DNA from 4 places in the Rhizobium sp. NFACC06-2 genome. Region 3 is predicted to be linked to each of the others. Evidence: predicted binding sites of a transcription regulator. Region 3 holds the regulator's gene; each other region holds the start of a gene.
What was found. Region 3 encodes LexA, which represses DNA repair genes until DNA is damaged. Its sites were predicted from a motif close to TGTTCNNNNTGTGTTCNG; they were not measured.

Region 1: F3H58_RS11960 (energy-coupling factor ABC transporter ATP-binding protein) is a predicted target of LexA. The motif match lies at 2,480-2,497, and genes of this name have one in related genera.
Region 2: F3H58_RS02065 (putative DNA modification/repair radical SAM protein) is a predicted target of LexA. The motif match lies at 2,393-2,410, and genes of this name have one in related genera.
Region 4: F3H58_RS15895 (YifB family Mg chelatase-like AAA ATPase) is a predicted target of LexA. The motif match lies at 1,488-1,505, and genes of this name have one in related genera.

What each region holds. Positions count from the first base shown of each region.
Region 1 covers NZ_FMVA01000005.1:256,871-262,359, reverse strand. The annotation lists gene F3H58_RS11975 (histone deacetylase family protein) at 1-517, opposite strand, end outside; gene F3H58_RS11970 (biotin transporter BioY) at 543-1,106, opposite strand; gene F3H58_RS11965 (energy-coupling factor transporter transmembrane component T family protein) at 1,138-1,743, opposite strand; gene F3H58_RS11960 (energy-coupling factor ABC transporter ATP-binding protein) at 1,740-2,420, opposite strand; gene F3H58_RS11955 (winged helix-turn-helix domain-containing protein) at 2,534-3,730, shown strand; gene ribB (3,4-dihydroxy-2-butanone-4-phosphate synthase) at 3,994-5,094, opposite strand; gene aroC (chorismate synthase) at 5,107-5,489, opposite strand, start outside.
Region 2 covers NZ_FMVA01000001.1:392,568-398,056, forward strand. The annotation lists gene F3H58_RS02060 (UdgX family uracil-DNA binding protein) at 1-1,155, opposite strand, end outside; gene F3H58_RS02065 (putative DNA modification/repair radical SAM protein) at 1,155-2,387, opposite strand; gene greA (transcription elongation factor GreA) at 2,609-3,085, shown strand; gene F3H58_RS02075 (glycosyltransferase family 4 protein) at 3,176-4,231, shown strand; gene F3H58_RS02080 (Lrp/AsnC family transcriptional regulator) at 4,257-4,724, opposite strand; gene trxB (thioredoxin-disulfide reductase) at 4,992-5,489, shown strand, end outside.
Region 3 covers NZ_FMVA01000002.1:73,525-79,013, reverse strand. The annotation lists gene F3H58_RS04715 (glutathione S-transferase family protein) at 1-594, opposite strand, end outside; gene lexA (transcriptional repressor LexA) at 857-1,579, opposite strand; gene purU (formyltetrahydrofolate deformylase) at 1,805-2,650, opposite strand; gene F3H58_RS04700 (ABC transporter ATP-binding protein) at 2,764-3,429, opposite strand; gene F3H58_RS04695 (branched-chain amino acid ABC transporter ATP-binding protein/permease) at 3,486-5,258, opposite strand; gene F3H58_RS04690 (branched-chain amino acid ABC transporter permease) at 5,260-5,489, opposite strand, start outside.
Region 4 covers NZ_FMVA01000008.1:236,043-241,531, forward strand. The annotation lists gene F3H58_RS15885 (cupin domain-containing protein) at 1-199, shown strand, start outside; gene gshB (glutathione synthase) at 442-1,401, shown strand; gene F3H58_RS15895 (YifB family Mg chelatase-like AAA ATPase) at 1,589-3,121, shown strand; gene cysK (cysteine synthase A) at 3,339-4,307, opposite strand; gene F3H58_RS15905 (LysE family translocator) at 4,449-5,066, opposite strand; gene dut (dUTP diphosphatase) at 5,154-5,489, opposite strand, start outside.

The DNA.
Region 1 (5,489 bases), on a different contig from region 3:
CCTGGGTGCCGTTGCCGTGATGCACGTCCCAGTCGATGATGGCGACGCGCTCCGCGCCGTGCGCCTTCTGCGCATGGCGGGCGGCAATCGCCACATTGTTGAAAAGACAGAAACCCATGGCCTTTGCGGTTTCCGCATGGTGGCCGGGCGGGCGGGCGGCGACGAAGACATTATCGGCAGCGCCGGTAAACACGTCATCCACGGCCGCCATGGCAGCGCCAATGCCGGTCAGCGCCGCCTGCAGGCTTTTTGGCGAGAGATAGGTGTCGGACTCGATCCGGTTGATCTCGCCATCCTCTTCGGGCACCTGCCGCATGACGGCAAGCAGATGCTCTTCCGGATGCGCCAGCAGCACCGCATCCTCATTGGCCTGCGGCGCTTCCTTCCGGTCCAGCCGCTCGAAATTCGGATGTTCAAGCGCGATGTTCAGCGACCGCAGGCGATCCGGCCGCTCGGGGTGGCCGGAAGGCGTGATATGCTCGAGGAAGATCGGATGTTCGTAGAGGCGGGTCGCCATTCTTTTCCTCCCGAAGAAAGTCCGTTCAGGCGCGCTGCGGCAGAAGCGGATAACCGGCCATCACGGCGCGGCCGGCAAGGGCTGCGAGCACCGCCTTCAGCGCATCGCCCGGAATGAAGGCGAGCGAGCCCATGAAGGCCTTTTCGAAACCGAGCCCGACGACCAGCGCCAGATAGGTGATACCGAAAGCATAAAGCACGAGCACGCCGCCGATCAGGCTGGCGAGGAAGAAACCGATGCCCTGTGTGAGAGCGGACTGGCCGCGATTGACGAGCTTTTCCGAGAGCGTGCCGGTGACGAAAACCGCCGCGATCCAGCCGATCAGGAAGCCCGTGGTCGGCGTCGTGAAGATGGAAAGGCCGCCGCGTCCGCCCGAAAGCACCGGCAGGCCGATGGCGGCAATCAGGATTGTCAGGAGAACCGCCAGCGTACCGCGTTTCGCGCCCAGCACGACACCGGCCAGCATGACGCCGAGCGACTGCGCGGTGATTGGCACGGGAATGAAACCGAGCGTGATCGGCGGCAGAAGCCCGAGTGCGATGATGATGGCGGAAAACAGCGAAATCAGCACAAGGTCGCGGGTCGTCATGGCTCGGAAACTCCGGATGGTTATCTGGCCGTCAGCTTTGACCTCTGAAACCGCGCGCGTCAATGGCGTCGGCAATGGCATCGGCATCCTTCAACGTCATAATCACCAGCGGCACGATGATGGTGGCCATCCGCACAGGCAGGCCGCGCGCCCGATGCGCATCGCGCACCGCATGGTAACGGTTGACGATTTCAGGCACGAACCGCACGACGAGCCCGACCGCAAGCCCGATATCGGCGGCCTTCACCAGCCCCAGCCTTTCCAGCGGGGCGGCGGCAAGCGCGATCTCGTCCATGAATTGCGAGATGCTGACGGTGATGGTGACGGCGGTGGCAAGCAGCGCCAGCGCCGTCAGCCGCAAAAGATTGACACTGGCATCATGGGCGGGAAGCAGGAGGTAGCTGAAGGCGGCGACGAGGAAGATGGTCAGCGTCACCGGCCGCAGCCGCAGGCCGATGTCCTTGAAGGGCAGCCGCGTGGCGCCCAGAATAAGGGCGGCCAAAACCGTCGCGCCTGCGAGAACCAGCAGATCGCCGGTGAGGAACAATGCGATGCTGAAACCCATGAGCGTCAGGAGTTTGAGGCGCGGCGAGACGCGGTAGAGCCAGCCGGTGCCTTCCACATGCAGCGATTTCATCGCGATGCCACCTCCAGATAACGCGCCACCGCTTCTTCGGGTGCGGCGTCGGCCACCAGCGCGCCTTCATGGAAAACCAGCACCCGGTCGAAGCTCGCAACCAGCGGCAAATCGTGGGTAATGACAACAAGCGCCTGCGACAGCGCCGCCATGGTCTTTTCCACGGTGGCTCGGTTTTTGAGATCGAGCTGGTTGGTCGGCTCATCGAGAATGAGGATTTGCGGTTCGGTGACCAGAAGCGCCGCCAGCGCCGCAAGCTGCAATTCGCCGCCGGAAAGCTCATGCGCGCGCCGTTCTTCGAGGTGAGGGATGCCGAGCCGGGCGAGAACGGCTTTCACCCGGGCTTGGGTTTCCACCTTGCCGAGACCGAGCCGCTTCAGCCCGAAGGCGACATCGTCGCGCACGATCGGCAGGATGATCTGGTTCTGTGGATTCTGGAAGATGAAGCCGACCGTCTGCAGCACCGCCTTGGCGTCCGTCACGGTGTCGAGGCCGTTCACCGAAACCCTGCCTTCGCTCGGTTTGTTCAGCCCGTTGATCAGCCGCGCAAAGGTGGTCTTGCCGGAACCATTGAGGCCGATCACGCCGATGCGCCGTTCCGTCAATGTCACAGACAGCGGCTGCAGGGCCTGCCGGCCCTCGAAAGCGACGCCGGCGGCGGTAAAACGGATTTCCAAGCTTACATCCTCACGCTCTTTTTCCGGTTCTATACCCCGTCATCAACAGAAGTGAAACAAGGAACAAAAAAAGAACATTGCAATCGCGAAAAAGCCGTTCTACCTTCTGCGCCATGGCGATCAAGGTTTCAAACGAAGCGGCAAGACGGATTTTTCTGGCGCGGCAGGGGCTTTCCTCTCCGCCCGGCAAGGCGCTTTCCAAGGATGGCCTGTTGCAGCTCATCACCGATATCGGTTTTGTACAGGTGGACAGCATCGGCACGGTGGAGCGCGCCCACCACCAGATTATTTTCTCCCGCAACCAGACCTACAGGCGCGGCCATCTGACCACGCTTTTGGAAAAGGACCGCGCGCTTTTCGAGCACTGGACGCATGACGCCTCCATCCTGCCGACGGAATTTTATCCCTATTGGAAACACCGTTTCCGCCGCCGCGAGCCGATCATTCAGGAGCGCTGGCGCAAATGGCACGGCGAGGGTTTCGACGCGGCTTTCGGCGAAACGCTGGAGCGCATCGCCGCCACCGGTCCTGTTCTGGCACGGGAGCTGAAGGAGGAGGGGCACCAGTCCGGCGGCTGGTGGAACTGGCATCCCTCCAAGACCGCCCTTGAATATCTCTGGCACACCGGCAAGCTCGCGATTGCCGGCCGCGTTAATTTCCAGAAGGTCTATGATCTCGCCGAACGGGTCATTCCCGGCGAGCATCACGAAACCGAGGTGGAGCACACCGAATTTGTCGACTGGGCCTGCCGTGAGGCGCTGAAGCGGCTGGGTTTCGCCACCCATGGCGAAATCGCCGCGTTTTTCGATCTCGTCACCCCGCAAGAGGCGAGGGACTGGGTCAAGAACCATCGCGATGAACTCTGCGAGGTCTCGCTTCTCTCCAGCGACGGGGACAATGCCCGCGCGTCTTTTGCCTTTGCCGATTTCACCGCTGACCTGACAGACGTGCCGGAACCTTCCGCCCGCGTCCGCGTCCTCAGCCCCTTCGACCCGTTGCTGCGCGACCGAAACCGCACGGAGCGGCTATTTGACTTCTATTACCGCATCGAGGTCTTCGTGCCCGAGCCGAAACGGCAATATGGCTATTATGTCTTCCCGCTTCTGGAGGGTGACAGGCTGATCGGCCGCATCGACATGAAGGCGGATCGCAAGCGCAGCACGCTGGATGTGCGCCGCCTGTGGCTGGAACCCGGTGTGCGTGCCTCGACGGGTAGGCTGGAGAAGCTCGACGCCGAACTGGCGCGGCTCGCAAAGTTCACGGGTGTGGAGAGCGTGAACTATCTAGAGGGCTGGCGGGAGGAAAAATGAGGTCCGTGGCTCTGGGTGTCATGAGAAAGGCGCATCCCACACCCCGTTGTTATCGCCCTTGAGGAAGCACGGCATCGCCGCTTGTTTCTTCTCTCCGCCGGGGAGAAGGTGGCCCGAAGGGTCGGATGAGGGGGCAACGGCAGAGATATGCGGAGAGCTTGCCCCCTCATCCCGCTGCCGCGGACTTCTCCCCGTCGGGGAGAAGAAACGAGCGGAACCCGCTCGCCTCACAATTGCGCGGTGAAGCTAGACAGCGCTCAAAATCACCCGATATCAGTCGCCGAAATCTTGATGCCGAACCCTTCAAGGCCGACATAATGCCGCTCGCGTGTCGTCATCAGCTTGATCGAGCTGATGCCGAGGTCTTTCAGGATTTGCGCGCCGAGGCCGATTTCCAGCCATTCGTTTTCGCGCGAACGAGCCTGCGCATGTGCCTCGTCGGGATCACGCGCCTTGCGACGTCCGGCCACCTGGCCGACGCCGACGGAGCCTTCGCGCAGATAGACGATGACGCCGCGGCCTTCTTCGGCGATCTTCTGCATATAATGCCGCACCGGCTGGCGGTCGCCGAACACATCGTCGGCGACGTTTTCGGGGTGCAGGCGCACGGGAATGTCAATGCCGTCTCGGATATCGCCGAAAATCACCGCCATATGCTGCATTGGGTCCCAGGGCAGGGAATAGGTCTGCGCCTTGGCCGGTCCGAAGGGCGTTTCGATGGTGAAGGAGGATTCCATCTCCACCAGCGTTTCCTTGCGCTGGCGATAGGCGATGAGATCGGCGACCGAAACGTGCTTCATGCCGTGTTTTTCGGCGAAATCCAGCACCTGCGGTCCGCGCATCACCGTGCCGTCGTCATTCACCAGCTCGCTGATGACGCCGATGGGCGGCAGGCCGGCGAGCCGGCAGAGATCGACCGCCGCTTCGGTATGGCCGGAGCGCATCAAGACGCCGCCCTCGCGGGAAATCAGCGGGAAGATGTGGCCCGGCCGGGTGAAATCGGAAGCGCCGACATTGGGATTGGCAAGGTTGCGCACCGTGAGCGTGCGGTCATCGGCGGAAATGCCTGTCGTGGTGCCGTGCTTGAAATCGACGCTGACGGTGAAGGCCGTGGTATGCGCGCTGTCATTTTCCGCCACCATGGCGTTGAGGTTCAGCCGCTTGGCTTCCTCGCGCGGCATGGGCGCACAGACGATACCGGAGGTGTGGCGCACGATCAGCGCCATCTTCTCCGGCGTGCAGTGAACCGCCGAAATGATCAGATCGCCTTCGTTCTCACGGTCGTCATCATCGGTCACGACAACGATTTCACCGGCTTCGAAAGCGCGGATGGCGTCCACGACGCGTTTCTGGTCATAGGCCATGGCGATATCCCCTCACTTCAAACGGCCGGTCTGGCCGCGATCCCTCAGATAATGGTCGGCAACGGTGCAGGCGATCATCGCTTCGCCGATAGGCACGGCGCGGATGCCGACGCAGGGGTCGTGGCGGCCCTTGGTGCGCACATCCACATTGTTGCCGTCGGTATCGATGGAAAGACGCTCCGTCAGAATGGAGGAGGTGGGCTTGATGGCGAAGCGGGCGATGACAGGCTCGCCGGTCGCGATGCCGCCCAGAATGCCGCCGGCGTGGTTGGACAGGAAGATCGGCTTGCCGTCATTGCCCATGCGCATCTCATCGGCATTTTCCTCGCCGGAAAGTTCGGCCGAGGCGAAACCTTCGCCGATCTCCACGCCCTTGACGGCGTTGATCGACATCA
Region 2 (5,489 bases), on a different contig from region 3:
ATGGATGCGCCGTTTGCCGCGCGTTTCATATTTGAAGTGTTTGACGGCATTGGTGACGTAGAGCTTTTTGCGCTCGATACCGACATCGGCAAGAGTCCGGTCGAAAAGCTGGCCGGACGGACCGACAAAAGGCTTGCCGGCGAGATCCTCGTGATCGCCCGGCTGTTCGCCAACGATCATGATTTCCGCATCCTCCGGCCCCGAACCGAAAACCGTTTGCGTGGCGCTGCAATGCAGGGGACAGCGGGTACAGTGGCCAGCCTCCCGCGCCAGCGACGCGAGCGTGCCGTCCGGCACGGGTTGCGTCGTCTCCCGGGCAGCGGCCGCAGCCTGCAGGCGATGGTGAAAGGGCTGCGGCTGGCTTGCCGCCCTGGTGGCCATCTCCAGCACCCGCGTCTCAGCACCGAGAACGAGACCGGGAATGAGATCGGCTTCCGGCAGGTTCTTCCAGTATTTCTTCGGCATCTCCGCCGTCATGGCTTTGATCTTGAGGCGCGCCGGATTGAATATATTGGCATAATAGGTCCGCCAGAGTTCATCCGTCTCGTCCGTCAGATCAGGCTTCGCCGCCGCCTCCCGTGAGGTTTGCAGCTCGCTTCCATCCCATCGGGCGGACCCTTTCGGCGTGGCGATCAGCCAGTCCATATCGGTAAACCGTCGCTGGAAAAACGCTGCCGTTCGCTCGACGATGAAATGATCCGGCTCGAACCAGGCCACAAACCGCCGTCGCCCGCCCTGCCCCTGCGGCAAGGGCAACTCCTTGAAACGGACGAAGGCCGTCATCTTGTGACAATCCCGGCGCACCGATTTCTCGAGCAAGCGGGCCTCTGCAACATCGGGATCGGACTTGAACTGCAACAGGGCTCGGTCCCGCTTCAGCCGCCACAACAACCGGTAAAGCAACGCAAACCGGCCGGGATCGCCATGGCAGATGACGGCCTGCGCCAGCGCCACGAACGAGGCCGGAACGGAAACCTGCCCATTGCCGGCATCGACGGTCGGCAATGGCTCGCCGGCGAAATCCAGCAGCCCTGCCCCGTCATCCCGCAACCGCCAGTCAATCGTCTCCGGTCGAATATCGGCGGCAAGGGCCGCACGCGCGGCATCGCGCCACTCGCCGAAATCGCCCCGCCCTTCCAGAACCGGGCCATACATCACAACAACGACAATTGTTCGGGCTGCGGCGCAAACATCGCCCGCAAATCCGGCCGCTCGGTCAGCTTGCCCGGCGTCCAGCCCTCGGCGACGATGAAAGCCTTCACCTTTTTCAGGGAAACACCAAAACGCGCGATATCCTCCAGCCGCAGCCGCCGGAACCGCCGCGACGAGAGAACGGAGGCCACCGTCTTGGTGCCGAAACCCGGCACACGCAGAAGCATTTCCCGCTCCGCCGCATTGACGTCCACCGGGAAACGGTCGCGATGTTTCAGCGCCCAGGCGAGTTTCGGGTCGATATCGAGATCGAGCATGCCGTCACCCCCGATTGCCGTTATCTCGCTGATATCGAAGCCATAAAAGCGATACAGCCAGTCCGCCTGATAAAGCCGGTGCTCCCGCATCAGCGGCGGCTTGATGAGCGGCAGGTTTTTCGACGAATCGGGAATGGGGCTGAAGGCCGAATAATAGACGCGCCGCAAACCGTAGCTGCCATAAAGCCGGGCGCTGGTGGAGAGAATGGTGCTATCGTCAGCGCCATCCGCCCCCACGATCATCTGCGTGCTCTGCCCGGCCGGCGCAAAGCGCCTGGTCTTGCGTGTCCGGACGGTAGGCTCTCCGGCCTCTTCGATCTTCAGACGGATATCGGCCATGGAGCGGCGAATATTGACGGGCTGCTTTTCCGGCGCGAAACGGCCAATGCCGCTATCGGTCGGCAATTCGATATTGATCGAGAGACGATCCGCGTAAAGCCCTGCCTCCTCAATGAGCCTGGGCGATGCTTCGGGAATGGATTTCAGGTGGATATACCCACGAAAACCATGGGTAACCCGCAACTCCCGCGCCACGCGCACCATCTCCTCCATCGTATGATCGGAGGAACGGATGATGCCGGAGGACAGGAACAGCCCCTCAATATAGTTGCGCCTGTAAAACTCCAGCGTCAGCCAAACCACCTCTTCCGGCGTGAACCGTGCCCGCTCGACATTGCTGGAGGAGCGGTTGATGCAATAGGCGCAATCATAGATACAGAAATTGGTGAGCAGGATTTTCAAAAGCGAAATGCATCGCCCGTCCGGCGCATAGGCATGGCAGATGCCCGACCCTTCCGTGGAGCCCAGACCGCCCGATGCTGCGGAGTTGCGTTTTGTCGTGCCGCTGGATGCGCAGGAAGCATCGTATTTCGCCGCGTCGGAGAGAATGGCCAGCCGTTGCCTGATCGACTTCTTCATAGGTATGTTCACTATATGTTCCATAGACAAATGTCAATAACATAAGGTAAGGTATTGATTACGCTACGAAATATGTACGCCTCAAATTTGCTGGCATTTCGATGTCGTCTTCTGATATAGTCGGCGCAGTTATGATTTTGGCATGGTTCCGGAGTTCCCCTCCGGAACCTGTTTCTTTTTGTGTCTGCAAGTAAAGCGACCGGAATGCGAAGGATAAAAAAATGGTAGAAAAAGTACCGATGACTCAGGGTGGATTCGTCAAGCTGCAGGAGGAGCTGCGCTGGCGCCAGCAGGAGGAACGCCCCCGTATCATCGAGGCGATTGCGGAAGCGCGCGCCCATGGCGACCTTTCGGAAAACGCCGAGTACCATGCTGCCAAGGAAGCACAGAGCCACAATGAAGGCCGCATCACCGAACTCGAAGACCTGACCGCACGTGCGGAAGTCATCGATCTCTCCAAGATGTCGGGCTCGAAGATCAAGTTCGGCGCCACCGTCAAGCTGGTGGATGAGGATAGCGACGAGGAAAAGACCTATCAGATCGTCGGCGATCAGGAAGCCGATGTGAAGGCCGGCCGCATCTCCATTTCCTCGCCCATCGCCCGCGCGCTCATCGGCAAGGAAGTTGGCGACAGCATCGAAGTCAACGCGCCTGGCGGCGCCAAGGGCTACGAGATTCTCGCGGTTCAGTGGGGCTAATGCCCCCACATGCAATGCGCCCCATGCCGGCGCATTGCTTTTCCTGACGTCTTCAATCCCCCGAATTAGCCGCAAAGACGGAAGCCCATCTTGTCCCACGTCAGTCTGAAAGATGTGCAGGTGCTTGCGCCGAACTTCAAACGCAGGCTTTCCGGCGTTACCTCCACCATCGTTCAACTTATTCCGGTGCAGAACCGGCTGGGACAGAAGGTGGCCGTCATCGGCCCCGGCCTGCCGCCGCATCTGCCGCATGTGCGCTTCCGCGATCTCTGGCGGCTCTGGCAAAACGGCCCGCAGGGCGGCCCGCGTATCTGGCATGCCCGTCGCAACCTCGAAATGTTGCCGGGTCTTTTCATGCGTGACGTGCTGCGCATGAAGGTGAGGCTGCTGTTCACCTCGGCCGCACAAAGGCGGCATTCCGCCTATACACGGTTTCTGATTTCGAAGATGGACGCCGTGGTCGCGACCAGCACCCGCTCCGGCTCGTTTCTGGAAGTACCCCATCGCGTTGTCATGCATGGCGTCGATACCGACCTGTTCCATCCGGCAACCGGTCCGGAAGACACGATCGCGGCAAGCGGCCTGCCGGGACAATATCTCATCGGCTGCTTTGGACGGGTGCGCCACCAGAAGGGCACCGATCTCTTCGTGCGCGCCATGATCGAGCTATTGCCCGCCCATCCGCAATGGACAGCCATTGTTTCCGGCCGGGTAACGGCGGAACACAAGGCTTTTGCCGAGGCACTCGAGGCCGATGTCAAGGCTGCCGGCCTTTCGGAGCGCATTGTGTTTCAGGGTGAGGTGGACGACATCAAGCCGTGGTACCGGCGGCTGACGCTCTATGTCGCCCCGTCGCGCAATGAAGGTTTCGGCTTGACGCCGCTCGAGGCCATGGCATCGGAAACGGCCGTCGTCACCAGCACTGCCGGCGCCTATGAGGAAATGATCGTCAGGTGTGAAACCGGCGCAGTCGTCGAGGCGGGTGATTATGCATCGCTCAGGGATGCGATAAGGACCTATCTTGCCGACCCTGCTCTGGCCGAGAACCATGCAAAGGCCGGCCTTTCGCATGTACGCAGCACATTTCCGCTTGAAAAAGAGGCTACGAGTCTCGGCGACGTCTATGAGGCTTTGCGGCGCGGGTAACGCGTCTTAAGGCGGAGCCTTCCGCTCAGATTTCCACCAGACCGACGCGCTTGACCTGCCGGATGGTGAGCATGGTGCGCACCGTATCGACATTTTCGTCCGCCGTCAGAACTTCGATGACGAAATCCTGAAACTCGGTCAGGTTCTTCGCCACGCAATGCAGCAGGAAATCGCTCTCGCCCGATACCATCCAGGCTTGGCGCACCAGCGACCAGCCGGCGGTTGCCGCCGCAAAAGCCTTCAGGTTACTATCCGACTGGCGCTTGAGACCGACCATGCAGAAGGCGACGAGATCGAAACCGAGCTTCGGCGCGTTCAACATGGCGTGATAACCCTCGATCACGCCCGCCTCTTCCAGCTTGCGGACGCGCCGGAGGCAGGGCGGCGCGGAAATACCGACCCTTTCGGCCAGTTCCACATTGGTCATGCGCCCGTCGCGCTGCAATTCGCGCAGGATTTTCAGATCGATGGCATCGAGTTCGACGCTGGTCACGGAGGAGTACCTCGTTAAGCTGTAGAACTTCCTTGTACTATTCGGCGCGGGATTCGCAACATTATGCCACCGCCCGGTCACAAAATTGCGCGCGCATCCACAACTGCCTTGTTGGTAACGCAAGGCTGCCCTTGAATAAAGACACTAGACAACCTTAAATACCGGGCAACGAAGGGGTTGCGGCCTGTCCGCCGTCTTGCGGCCGGAGGGTTCTGGTGCCGAAAGTCACTGCTACCGAGAGGCCCCGCTATTGAAAGGAACGTTTCCATGTCTGCCCGCCACACGAAGGTATTGATCATCGGCTCCGGCCCCGCCGGTTATACCGCGGCGATCTACGCGGCCCGCGCAATGCTGAAACCCGTGCTGATCGCCGGCATGGAACAGGGCGGCCAGCTGATGATCACCACCGATGTCGAGAACTATCCGGGCTTTGCCGATCCGATCCAGGGTCCGTGGCTGATGGACCAGATGCTGAAGCAGGCAACGCATGTGGGCGCGGAAATCGTCAGCGACCTCGTCACCGAGGTTGAAACCAATGTACGGCCTTTCGTGGTCAAGACCGATTCCGGTCAGGTCTGGACGGCCGATACGCTGATCATCGCCACCGGCGCCAAGGCCAAGTGGCTCGGCATTGAGAGCGAGCAGCATTTCCAGGGCTTCGGCGTTTCCGCCTGCGCCACCTGCGACGGTTTTTTCTATCGCAACAAGGATGTGATCGTGGTCGGCGGCGGCAACTCCGCCGTGGAAGAAGCGCTGTACCTCGCC
Region 3 (5,489 bases):
CAGCCCGGCCTCATACCATTCGCGCATGGCGGGCAGGGCAAGCAGCCGGTCGCAATAATCCTTCGCCCCCGGCGAAAGATCAGCGCCATAGGTCTGGAAGCGGAACGCCACCGGGCAGAAGAAAGCGTCGACCGCCGTGAATTTCTGACCGGCGAGAAACGGTCCGCCGAATTTTGCAAGACCTTCGCTCCACAGCGAATCTATGCGTTTTATGTCGGCCGCAAGCCCGGCATTGCCGGTTTTGGGTTTTACGCGGATACCGACCGACATGGGGTAAAGATTGCGCAGCGAGGAAAATCCCGCATGCATTTCACTGGCCGCCGAACGCGACCAGGCCCGTGCCTGCTTGTCGCTTGCCCATACGCCCTGATGTCTCTCGGCCAGATATTCGGCAATCGACAGCGATTCCCAGACCGTCACGCCCTCATCAACAAGGCACGGCACCTTGCCGGTCGGCGAAAAGCTGGAGAAGGAAACACCTTCGCCGAAGGGAACGAGTTTTTCATCAAAGGCGATGCCAAGCGTGCGCATCAAAACCCAGGGCCGTAGCGACCATGAGGAATAGTTCTTGTTGGCAATATAAAGATCGTACATGGCGTTTTCCCCCGATGGAACGCGCATTTCTATACCTGCGAAGGGCCTAGGAATATCGCAAAGAATCCATGGCTCCCATAACGCCAATTGATGGACGGGCCGTCATACGCGACGGAACTTCGCAGCAACGAGCGCTTTTGCCAATTTCACAAAGAAAAGGCGCATCAATTCAACGGAACAATGCGCCATTCATTTCGAACGCCAAATCTGTCGCCCCTGAAAACCTATTCGGTGTCATGATGGCGGCGGTAGCCTCCAGTTATCAATGGTAACGACGGATCAATCCCACCAGCTTGCCCTGAATTTTCACCCGATCAGGTCCGAAAATGCGGGTCTCGTAGGCCGGGTTCGCCGCTTCCAGCGCGATGGATGCACCCTTGCGGCGGAAGCGCTTCAGCGTGGCTTCTTCATCATCCACCAGCGCCACGACGATATCGCCCGGATTGGCGGTGTTGCCGTTGCGGATGATGACGGTATCGCCATCAAAAATCCCGGCCTCGATCATCGAATCGCCTTTGACCTCAAGCGCGTAATGTTCGCCCGAACCCAGCATGTCCACCGGCACGGCCACATCATGGGTATTGTTCTGGATGGCGGAAATCGGCACACCGGCAGCGATACGACCCATGACGGGCACCGTGGCGGCTCCGGCGAAATCATTGGCGGGCGCCTTCGCGGCAGGGGCCTGTTCCGGCTCCTTCGGTTTTCCGAGACTGCCTTCGATGACGCTCGGCGAAAAGCCGCGCTGCGGCCTTGCGCCCGGCGTATAAGCCTCGGGCAGCTTGATGACTTCCAGCGCCCGTGCCCTATTAGGTAGCCGGCGAATAAACCCGCGCTCTTCGAGCGCCGTGATCAGCCGGTGGATGCCGGATTTGGAAGCAAGATCGAGTGCATCCTTCATTTCATCGAAGGAGGGCGGCACGCCGGACTCTTTCATTCGCTCATGAATGAAGAGAAGCAATTCCTGCTGTTTGCGCGTGAGCATGAGGAAAACACCCTTGAGAATCGTCGTTGGAGTCGCGAAACAAATACAGAACGAACACTATATGTTCCATATGTGTTCCGCAATCCCCTAAAATCTGGTTAAGCTTGGCTCGAATTTACATTTCGCAAATTGGGAGTAACCAAAGCTCCAGATGTCGTTCCTAGGCGAGACCCCGACGCGTCCCATTCGTTCCGCGTTTCAGGCCAGGGTGTAGATTGGGCTGTGCTATCGCGCGAAAACGACCGTCTTGTTCTTGTTGAGAAGCACCCGGTCCTCAAGGTGCCATGAGACCGCCCGGGCAAGCACGCGTCGCTCGATGTCGCGTCCCTTGCGGACCAGCTCATCCGGCGTATCGGCGTGGCTGACCGGCTCGACGTCCTGGCAGATGATCGGCCCTTCATCGAGATCGCGGGTGACATAATGGGCCGTTGCACCGATCATCTTGACGCCCCTCTCATGGGCTTGGTGATAGGGCTTTGCGCCCTTGAAACCAGGCAGGAAGGAGTGATGAATGTTGATGCAGCGCCCGGATAAGTATTCGGAGAAATTGTCCGATAGGATCTGCATGTAGCGGGCAAGAACGACGAGTTCGGTGCCCGTTTCTTCGATGATGTCCTTGATGCGTGTTTCCTGTTCGGCCTTGTTGTCTTTTGTCACCGGCAGGTGATGATACTTTATCCCGCCCATGAGCGTGAGGTTCAGGGCCTCGCGGGGGTGGTTGCCGACGATGCCGACGATCTCGGCATTCAATTCGCCAATGCGGTGGCGATAGAGAAGATCGCCGAGGCAATGGTCGAAGCGGGAAACGAGCAGCAGCAGCTTGCGCGGCGCACCTGCTGGACGCAGCGTGGCGTCGAGAGCGAAGCGATCGATCTCCTCAGCAAGTCCATTGCGAAAGCCTGCCTCGTCGCCGGCCATGGAGAAGGCGACGCGCATGAAAAACATGCCCGTTTCATGGTCGTCGAATTGTTGAGCTTCATAAATATCGCCGCCATGCTGTGCGATGCGGCCCGAGACCGCAGCGACAATTCCGCTTCTGTTGGGGCAGCGCAGCGTCAGGACGTAATTCATCTAAAGCCTCCTGGAAGATGGAGTTGCGGTTGGACTGTTGTCATAGCGGCGCCCACGCGGAGCCACGCCCCGTTTCCACGGGGCCGAGCGTCAGCACGAAGCGGTCGCGGATGTCACTGGATGGCGTGTTCGCCCGGCCCGAGATAACTCGCCATCAGAGCGGGATCGACGGCGAGTTCGCAAGCTGGGCCTGAGCGGCGCACTTCACCGAGTTCGACGAGATAAGCTTCGTCGGCAATTTCGAGCGCGGCGCGGGCATTCTGCTCGACCAGCAGGATGGAGACACCGGTTTGACGCAGGTCGGCGACGATACGCAGGATTTCGGCGACAATCAGCGGTGCAAGTCCAAGGCTCGGCTCATCGAGAAGTAGCAGTCTCGGCCGGCTCATCAACGCCCGCGCGAGCGCCAGCATCTGCCTTTCGCCGCCCGACAGTGTTCCGGCGAGCTGCTTGCGGCGTTCGCGAAGGCGCGGGAAGAGTGTGTAAACAGCATCGCGTGTCTCGTCGCGCTCCCGACGGGAACGCAGGAAGCCGCCAAGTTCGATATTGTCCTCAACCGTCATCGAGCCGAATAATTCTCGCCTTTCCGGCACCAGGCAGAGGCCGGCGGCAACGCGGCCCTCGATCGTCTCGGGCACCGGCGCGCCGTCGTAAACAATAGTCCCGCGCGAAGGCACGACACCCATGATGGCGTTGAGCAGCGTGGTTTTGCCCGCTCCGTTCGCCCCGATGACCGTGACGATGCTGCCCGATGTCATGGATAGCGAGATGCCGTGCACCACTTCCGCCCGGCCATAGGCAACGCGAATGTCTTTGATGTCGAGTAGATGTCCGCTCACGCTGCCCCCCCAAAATAAGCCGCGATCACGGCCGGATGTTGCCGGATTTCAGCCGGCTTGCCTTCGGCGATCAGGGTACCGAAATCGAGCACGACGATGTGGTCGACCAGCCCCATGACGAAACCCATGTCATGTTCGACAAGCAGGACGCTGACGCCCTCGGTCCGCAGTTTTTTCAGCAGCGTCGCGAGCTCCTGCTTTTCCCCGTGGCGCAGACCGGCCGCCGGTTCGTCGAGCAGCAGCAGGGTCGGGTTGAGGCAGAGCGCGCGGGCGATTTCCAGAATTCGGATCTGCCCGAGAGCGAGGTCGCCGGCGGGGCGGTCGCGATGGGCACCGAGACCGACGCGATCGAGCTGATGCGCGGCTTCGGCAAGCAGAGCCTGCTCCTGTTGTCGCTCCAGTCGCAAGAAGCTTCGGAAAACGCCGGCATTGCCGCGCAGATGCGCGCCGAGAGCGATGTTTTCGAGGACCGACATGGTCGGAAGGACCTTGGCGTGCTGAAAGGTTCTCGCGATGCCGCGTTTGGCGATGAGCCGCGGATTGAGGCCCGAAAGCGTCTGTCCCTGATAGGTGACGTCACCGCCCGAAAGGTCGAGGATTCCGGTGATGAGATTGAAAGTCGTGCTCTTGCCGGCGCCGTTCGGACCGATCAGGCCGACGATCTGCCCGGCCTTGATGTCAAAGCTGACATCGTTGACCGCCGTCAGCCCGCCGAATGTCTTGCGGACCCGGTCGACCCGGACCAGCGGACTGCCGGCTGCAGGCATGTCCCGCGTTTCGAGACCGGCGCCTGCCCGGCGGATGGCGCGCGGCGGCCGGGTCGGCAGGTATTTTTCCAGAAGCGGCCAAAGACCGTCGCGCGAGAGCTGCAGGATCAGCACGAGCAGCACGCCAAACACGATCATTTCCACATTCACCGAGGTGCCGACAAGGCCGGGCAGGACCCGTTGCAGCACCTCTTTCAGCACCAGCACCACGGCTGCGCCGAAGATGGCGCCCACGACCCGGCCCGAACCGCCGACGACGGCCATCAGCATATAGGTGATGCCCATGTCGAGCCCGAAAGGCGTCGGGTTGATCGAGCGCTGCATATGGGCGTAAAGCCAGCCTGACAGCGCCGCTACAACGGCTGCGAAGACGAAAACGGTCAGTTTGGCCTGCTCGATATTCACGCCGAAGGCCTCCGCTGCCTGCGAGCCGCCACGCAGGGCGCGAATGCCGCGCCCGACACGGCTGTCGAGCAGGTTCTGCGCGCCGATCGCCACGGCAATGACGAATATCCAGATCACGTAATAGATTGAGCTGCTGCTCATCAGCGGTTCGCTGCCGATGGACAGTGGTGGAATGCCCGAGATTCCGTCATACCGGCCGAGGAGCTCGACGCGACCGAAAAGGTAATAGATTGCCAGCCCCCAGGCGATGGTGCCGAGCGGCAGGTAGTGGCCGGAAAGCCTGACGGTCATCAGCCCCAGCGGCAGCGCGACGATGACGCCGACGAGGAGCGCCAGTGGCAATGTGAGCCAGGGTGAAAAGCCGTAGGCCGTGGTGAGGACCGCTGTCGTATAGGCACCGAAACCGCAGAAGGCCGCCTGGCCGAAAGAAGTCATGCCACCAACGCCGGTTAACAGCACGAGCCCGATGGCAACCAGAGACGCAAGCCCGATATTGTTCGCGAGCGTCACCCAGAATGGCGGGATCGGCATGAGCGGGAAGAGAGCGACGACAAGTAGCGCGGCAATGGCGGGATAAAGATGTCTGCCGAGGGTCATATCACTCTTCCTCATGATGGCTGGCACCGAAGGAAAGCCAGATCAGCACCGGCACGATCAGGCCGAACACGATGATCTCCTTGAAATCGCTGGCGAAGAAGGAGGCGAAAGCCTCGATCAGCCCGACGCCGATCGCGGCAATGGCAGTGACGGGGAAGCTTGCCATGCCGCCGAGAATGGCAGCAACGAAGCCCTTGAGGCCGATCAGGAAGCCCGTATCGTAGAAGATGG
Region 4 (5,489 bases), on a different contig from region 3:
CGCGGAAGACGGTTCCATCAGCATCCTGCGGGTCGGCGACGTCGCTTATTTCCCTGCGGGAACATGGGCCACCTGGCGCGTAGATGATTATGTCCGCAAAGTCGCTTTCATGCGCCGTCCGTTCCCCAAGGCGCTGGCTTTTGCCTATCGCGTCAAGAACAAGCTGTTTGCCGGCCGTTCCTATAAGCTGGCGGCCTGAACCCATAGAACATTCCAGTCGGCGGGGCTGCACGGCTCCGCTGACGGAATTGTGAAGGTTCAATAAAACTCACACAAACCACCGCTTGCAGCAGTTGCCTTTGAATGGTCGCTGCCCTACATCTTCAGGGTTTTCTGAAGCATTTCCGGGTTTCTACCGATCGTGCAGGGAAGCTTGAAAAGGCAAGGCAATGGGCACCGCGGACTGACAAAGTGTCCGTATGCTGCAAGAGGAACATGCGCATGGCGAAGATCAAGAACGTCGCGATCCAGATGGATCATGTCTCCGGCATCAATATAGCCGGTGACTCCACCTTCGCCATGAGCCTTGAGGCGCAGGCGCGCGGATACCGGCTGTTCCACTATACGCCCGAGCGCCTCTCGATGCGCGATGGCAAGATTTACGCCACCGTCGAGCAGATGGAACTGCGCGACATCAAGGGCGACCATTTCTCGCTGTCCGAACCGGAGCGCGTCGATCTGTCGACCATGGATGTCATCCATCTGCGTCAGGATCCGCCATTCGACATGGCTTACATCACCTCGACCCATCTGCTGGAGCGAATTCATCCGAAAACGCTGGTGGTCAACGATCCCGCCTGGGTGCGCAATTCGCCGGAAAAGATTTTCGTCACCGAATTCGCCGATCTGATGCCGAAGACGCTGATCACCAAGGACGTGGAGGAAATCGCCCGCTTCCGCAATGAAATGGGCGATATCATCCTCAAGCCGCTTTACGGCAATGGCGGCGCAGGCGTCTTCCATTCGGCGCGCGACGACCGCAATTTCTCCTCGCTGCTGGAAATGTTCGGCCAGATGTTCCGCGAGCCCTATATCGCCCAGCAATATCTGCCGGATGTCCGCAAGGGCGACAAGCGTATCCTGCTGGTGGATGGCGAACCGGTTGGCGCGATCAACCGCGTGCCGGCGGAAAACGACGCCCGCTCCAACATGCATGCCGGCGGTCGGCCGGAACCGACGGAACTGACGGCGCGCGAGAAGGAAATCTGCCGCCGCATCGGCCCTGCCTTGCGGGAACGCGGTTTCCTCTTCGTCGGTATCGATGTGATTGGCGACTATATGACGGAAATCAACGTCACCTCGCCGACCGGCATACGCGAAGTGCGGAAGTTCGGCGGTGCGGATGTCGCAAGCCTGTTGTGGGATGCGATCGAGAAAAAGCGCGAAGCGCAGGATTTGTGAGGCGGGCTTTCGCCGATCCAGCTTTGTTCCGCGAGTACAACTAGACACAACTAAAATACATCGTCAGCGAGAAATTGTTCGCTGGATGTTCTTGTTTTATTCTTCGCCCTGTGGCACGTTGCTTGCGGGTGGCCGCGCGATAGGGCATGAAGCTCTGACCAGCGCGGCCGGTTTGCGGGGGCAGGCCATGGTGGCAAGGGTCAATACGGTTGCATTTCAGGGCATAGAGGGCGTGCCCGTCGAGGTGCAGGTCATGGTCGCGCCGGGAAAGGTGGGCATCCAGATTGTCGGCCTGCCCGACAAGGCGGTGGCCGAAAGCCGCGAGCGGGTGCAGGCCGCCCTGCATGCCTCGGGTCTGGCGCTGCCGGCAAAAAAGGTCACCGTCAATCTCGCGCCTGCCGATCTGCCCAAGGAAGGATCGCATTTCGATCTTCCCATTGCCCTTGGCCTCATGGCGGCTTTGGGCGCGATACCGGCAGAAATGCTGGCACGTTATGTGGTTCTCGGCGAACTCAATCTCGATGGCACCATCGGTATGGTTTCGGGCGCCCTGCCGGCGGCGATCGGTGCCAATGCGCTTGGCAAGGGGCTGATCTGCCCCGCTGAAAGCGGGCCGGAAGCGGCCTGGGCCGGCGCAGGTATCGATATTCTCGCCCCGCGCAGCCTGATTGCACTGGCCAACCATTTTCGCGGCACGCAGCTTCTCTCGCGCCCAACGCCCGCCATCCGCGCCAACCCGGTCAATCTGCCGGATTTAGCGGATATCAAAGGACAGGAGAGCGCCCGGCGCGCGCTGGAGGTGGCGGCCGCCGGCGGCCACAACCTGCTCATGGTCGGTCCACCCGGCTCCGGCAAATCCATGCTCGCAGCCCGCCTGCCTTCCATCCTGCCGCCGCTGGAAGCGGCGGAATTGCTGGAAGTTTCGATGGTCCATTCCATCGCCGGCCAATTATCCGGCGGCAAGCTTTCGGACCGCAGGCCGTTCCGCACCCCGCATCATTCCGCCACCATGGCGGCGTTGATCGGCGGAGGGCTTCGCGCCAAGCCGGGTGAGGCTTCGCTCGCCCATCACGGCGTTCTTTTTCTGGATGAGTTCCCGGAATTTTCGCCGCAGGTGCTGGATGCATTGCGCCAGCCGCTGGAAACGGGCGAATGCATCATTGCGCGGGCCAATCACCGCGTCAGCTATCCGGCGGAAATCCAGCTCGTTGCGGCGATGAATCCCTGCCGTTGCGGCATGGCGGGAGAGCCGGGTTTCACCTGCGCCCGAGGCCCGCGTTGCGTGACGGATTATCAGGCCCGCATTTCCGGCCCGCTGCTGGATCGTATCGATATCCGCATCGACGTTCCCGCCGTCTCTGCCGCCGATCTCATCCGCCCCGTCGCGTCGGAGCCGAGTGCGGCGGTGGCCGCCCGCGTCGCCCGGGCACGTCTTGCGCAGCAGGAACGTTACGCGTCGGCGGGATTTGCCGCCATTCGCACCAATGCCCGCTGCACGACGACCCTGATAGAAAAATATGCCGAGCCGGATGCGTCCGGGCTGCAATTGCTGCGCGATGCGGCCGAGCGGCTGAAGTTCTCCGCGCGCGGTTATCATCGCATTCTCAAGGTTGCCCGCACCCTGGCCGATCTGGATGGCAAACAGACGGTCGGCCGCATCCATGTGGCGGAAGCCGTGTCCTATCGTATCGCTGGCGAGAGGCTGACGACGGCGGCATAAAGCATTTCCAGTAAAGGCACGAAGCGGTTTTTGGTGGGGAAGTGTGTAAAAACAAGTAATTAGGGCACATCTAACGATTCCGTTTAAACCGGATATGCTCCAGAAGGTCGCCTGTTGTGCCTTCCCTGAAAAAACACTGTGCCGCCAGCGGAAGCCGGCGGCACATAAGAATATTCGCTACTCTGGCGCGCGATCCTACCGCGCTTGAAAGCCTGGCTTAAAGTCCGAGGCCTTCGAAAAGCGCTGTCGAAAGGTAGCGTTCCGCAAAGGAAGGAATGATGACGACGATGTTCTTGCCGGCATTTTCTTCCCGCGCGCCAACCTTGATGGCCGCCGCCAGCGCCGCACCCGAGGAGATGCCGACCGGCACGCCTTCCAGCCTTGCCGCCAGACGTGCGGTTTCGAAAGCCTCGTCATTGGTCACGGTGACGATCTCGTCATAAATGCCGGTATCGAGGATGGCGGGTGCAAAACCGGCGCCGATGCCCTGAATCTTGTGCGGGCCGGGGTTGCCGCCGGAAAGAACCGGGCTGTCGGCAGGTTCGACGGCAATGACCTTCACCTCGGGCTTGCGCGACTTCAGCACCTGACCCGTGCCGGTGATGGTGCCGCCGGTGCCGATGCCCGAGACGAGAATATCGACCGTGCCTTCGGTGTCGTTCCAGATTTCTTCAGCCGTCGTCTTACGGTGAATATCGGGATTGGCGGGGTTTTCGAACTGCTGCGGAATGATGGCGTCAGGCAGGGTCTCGGCCAGTTCCTGCGCCTTGGCGATGGCGCCCTTCATGCCCTTGGGGCCTTCGGTCAACACCAGTTCGGCGCCGAGCAGGGCCAGCATTTTCCGGCGTTCAACCGACATGGTTTCAGGCATGGTCAGGATCAGCTTGTAGCCCTTCGCAGCGGCGGCGAAGGCAAGCGCGATGCCCGTGTTGCCGGAGGTCGGCTCCACCAGCGTGGTTTTGCCGGGGATGATCTTGCCTTGGGCTTCCAGAGCTTCGATCATGGCGACGCCGATGCGGTCCTTCACGGAAGCGATGGGATTGAAAAATTCGAGTTTGGCGAGAAGGTTGGCCTTCACGCCCTTCTCCTTCGCCAGCTTGTCGAGCCGCACGATCGGTGTGTCGCCGATTGTTTCCGTAATCGAGGAATAGACGCGTCCGCGTCCGGGCTTTCTGGCTTCGGGCATGATGCTCTCCTGTGTAAAGACCGCAAGATTTGAGCGGCAGAATAGGAGCAATAGCTTTCGCAAGCTAGCGAACGTTCGTCCTAATATCCCTAAATTGCAGGAATAATTTCACGATAAATCGCATAAATGCACGAATTTGTTTTACGTGCTGCGGATCGCGATCATGGTCGCGGTTCCGGCCAGAATACCCGCCGCCGTGCGGTTGAGGATCGTCAAGGCGCTCGGCCTTTTCAGGAGGTTACGCGCCTTGGCCGCAAGCAGGATGTAAGGCAGGAGAACCGCCATCAGCACGACGAAGGTGATGGCGAGAAGGGTCGCATATTCCGAAGGGCCGATCATGCGGATATCGATCAGCGTTGGCACCAGCGCCACATAAAACAGCATGGTTTTCGGGTTGCCGAGGGTGATCAGCAGGCCGGACAGGAAGGACATGGGCATGCTGGTGCTTTTCTTGGCCTTCAGCTCCTGTGGCAGCAAGCCGGCGGTCCAAAGCTTCCAGGCAATATAAAGGAGATAGGCCGCGCCCGCGAATTTCAGCACCATGAAGGCTTCCTGAAAGGTCTGCGCGACGAAGGCCAGGCCCAGGATCACAGCGGTCAGGTAAATCATGTCGCCCAGCACCAGCCCGAGGCCCATGAAGAAGGTTTCGCGAAAGCCCGAACCCAGCGCCCGCGCCACGATCGCCGTCATGCCGGGGCCGGGAATGGCAGCGGCGATGAAGAGGGCGGTGGCATAGGCGAAAAGGGTCGTCAGCGTCATGATCGTATTTCCCGAAAAATCCGCCAAATCCATAGCGAAATTACCGGATAAAGACAATCAGTCCGCGCGTCTGTACCAGCGACGTCGCTAAACGCCGGTGGAGCCGAAACCGCCGGTACCGCGCGCCGTCTGCGAGGTTTCCGTCACCTCGCTCACAACAACCTGGGTCACCGGCGCGATCACCATCTGCGCAATGCGCATGCCGCGCTCGATGATAAAAATCTCCTGACCCAGATTGGCGAGGATGACTTTCACCTCGCCACGATAATCGCTGTCCACCGTACCGGGAGAGTTGAGGCAGGTGATGCCGTTCTTGATGGCGAGGCCGGAGCGGGGGCGGATTTGCGCCTCGTATCCCTGCGGAACTTCGAAGATGAAACCGGTGGGGACCAGGGCGCGTTCGCCCGGTTGCAGGGTCAGCGG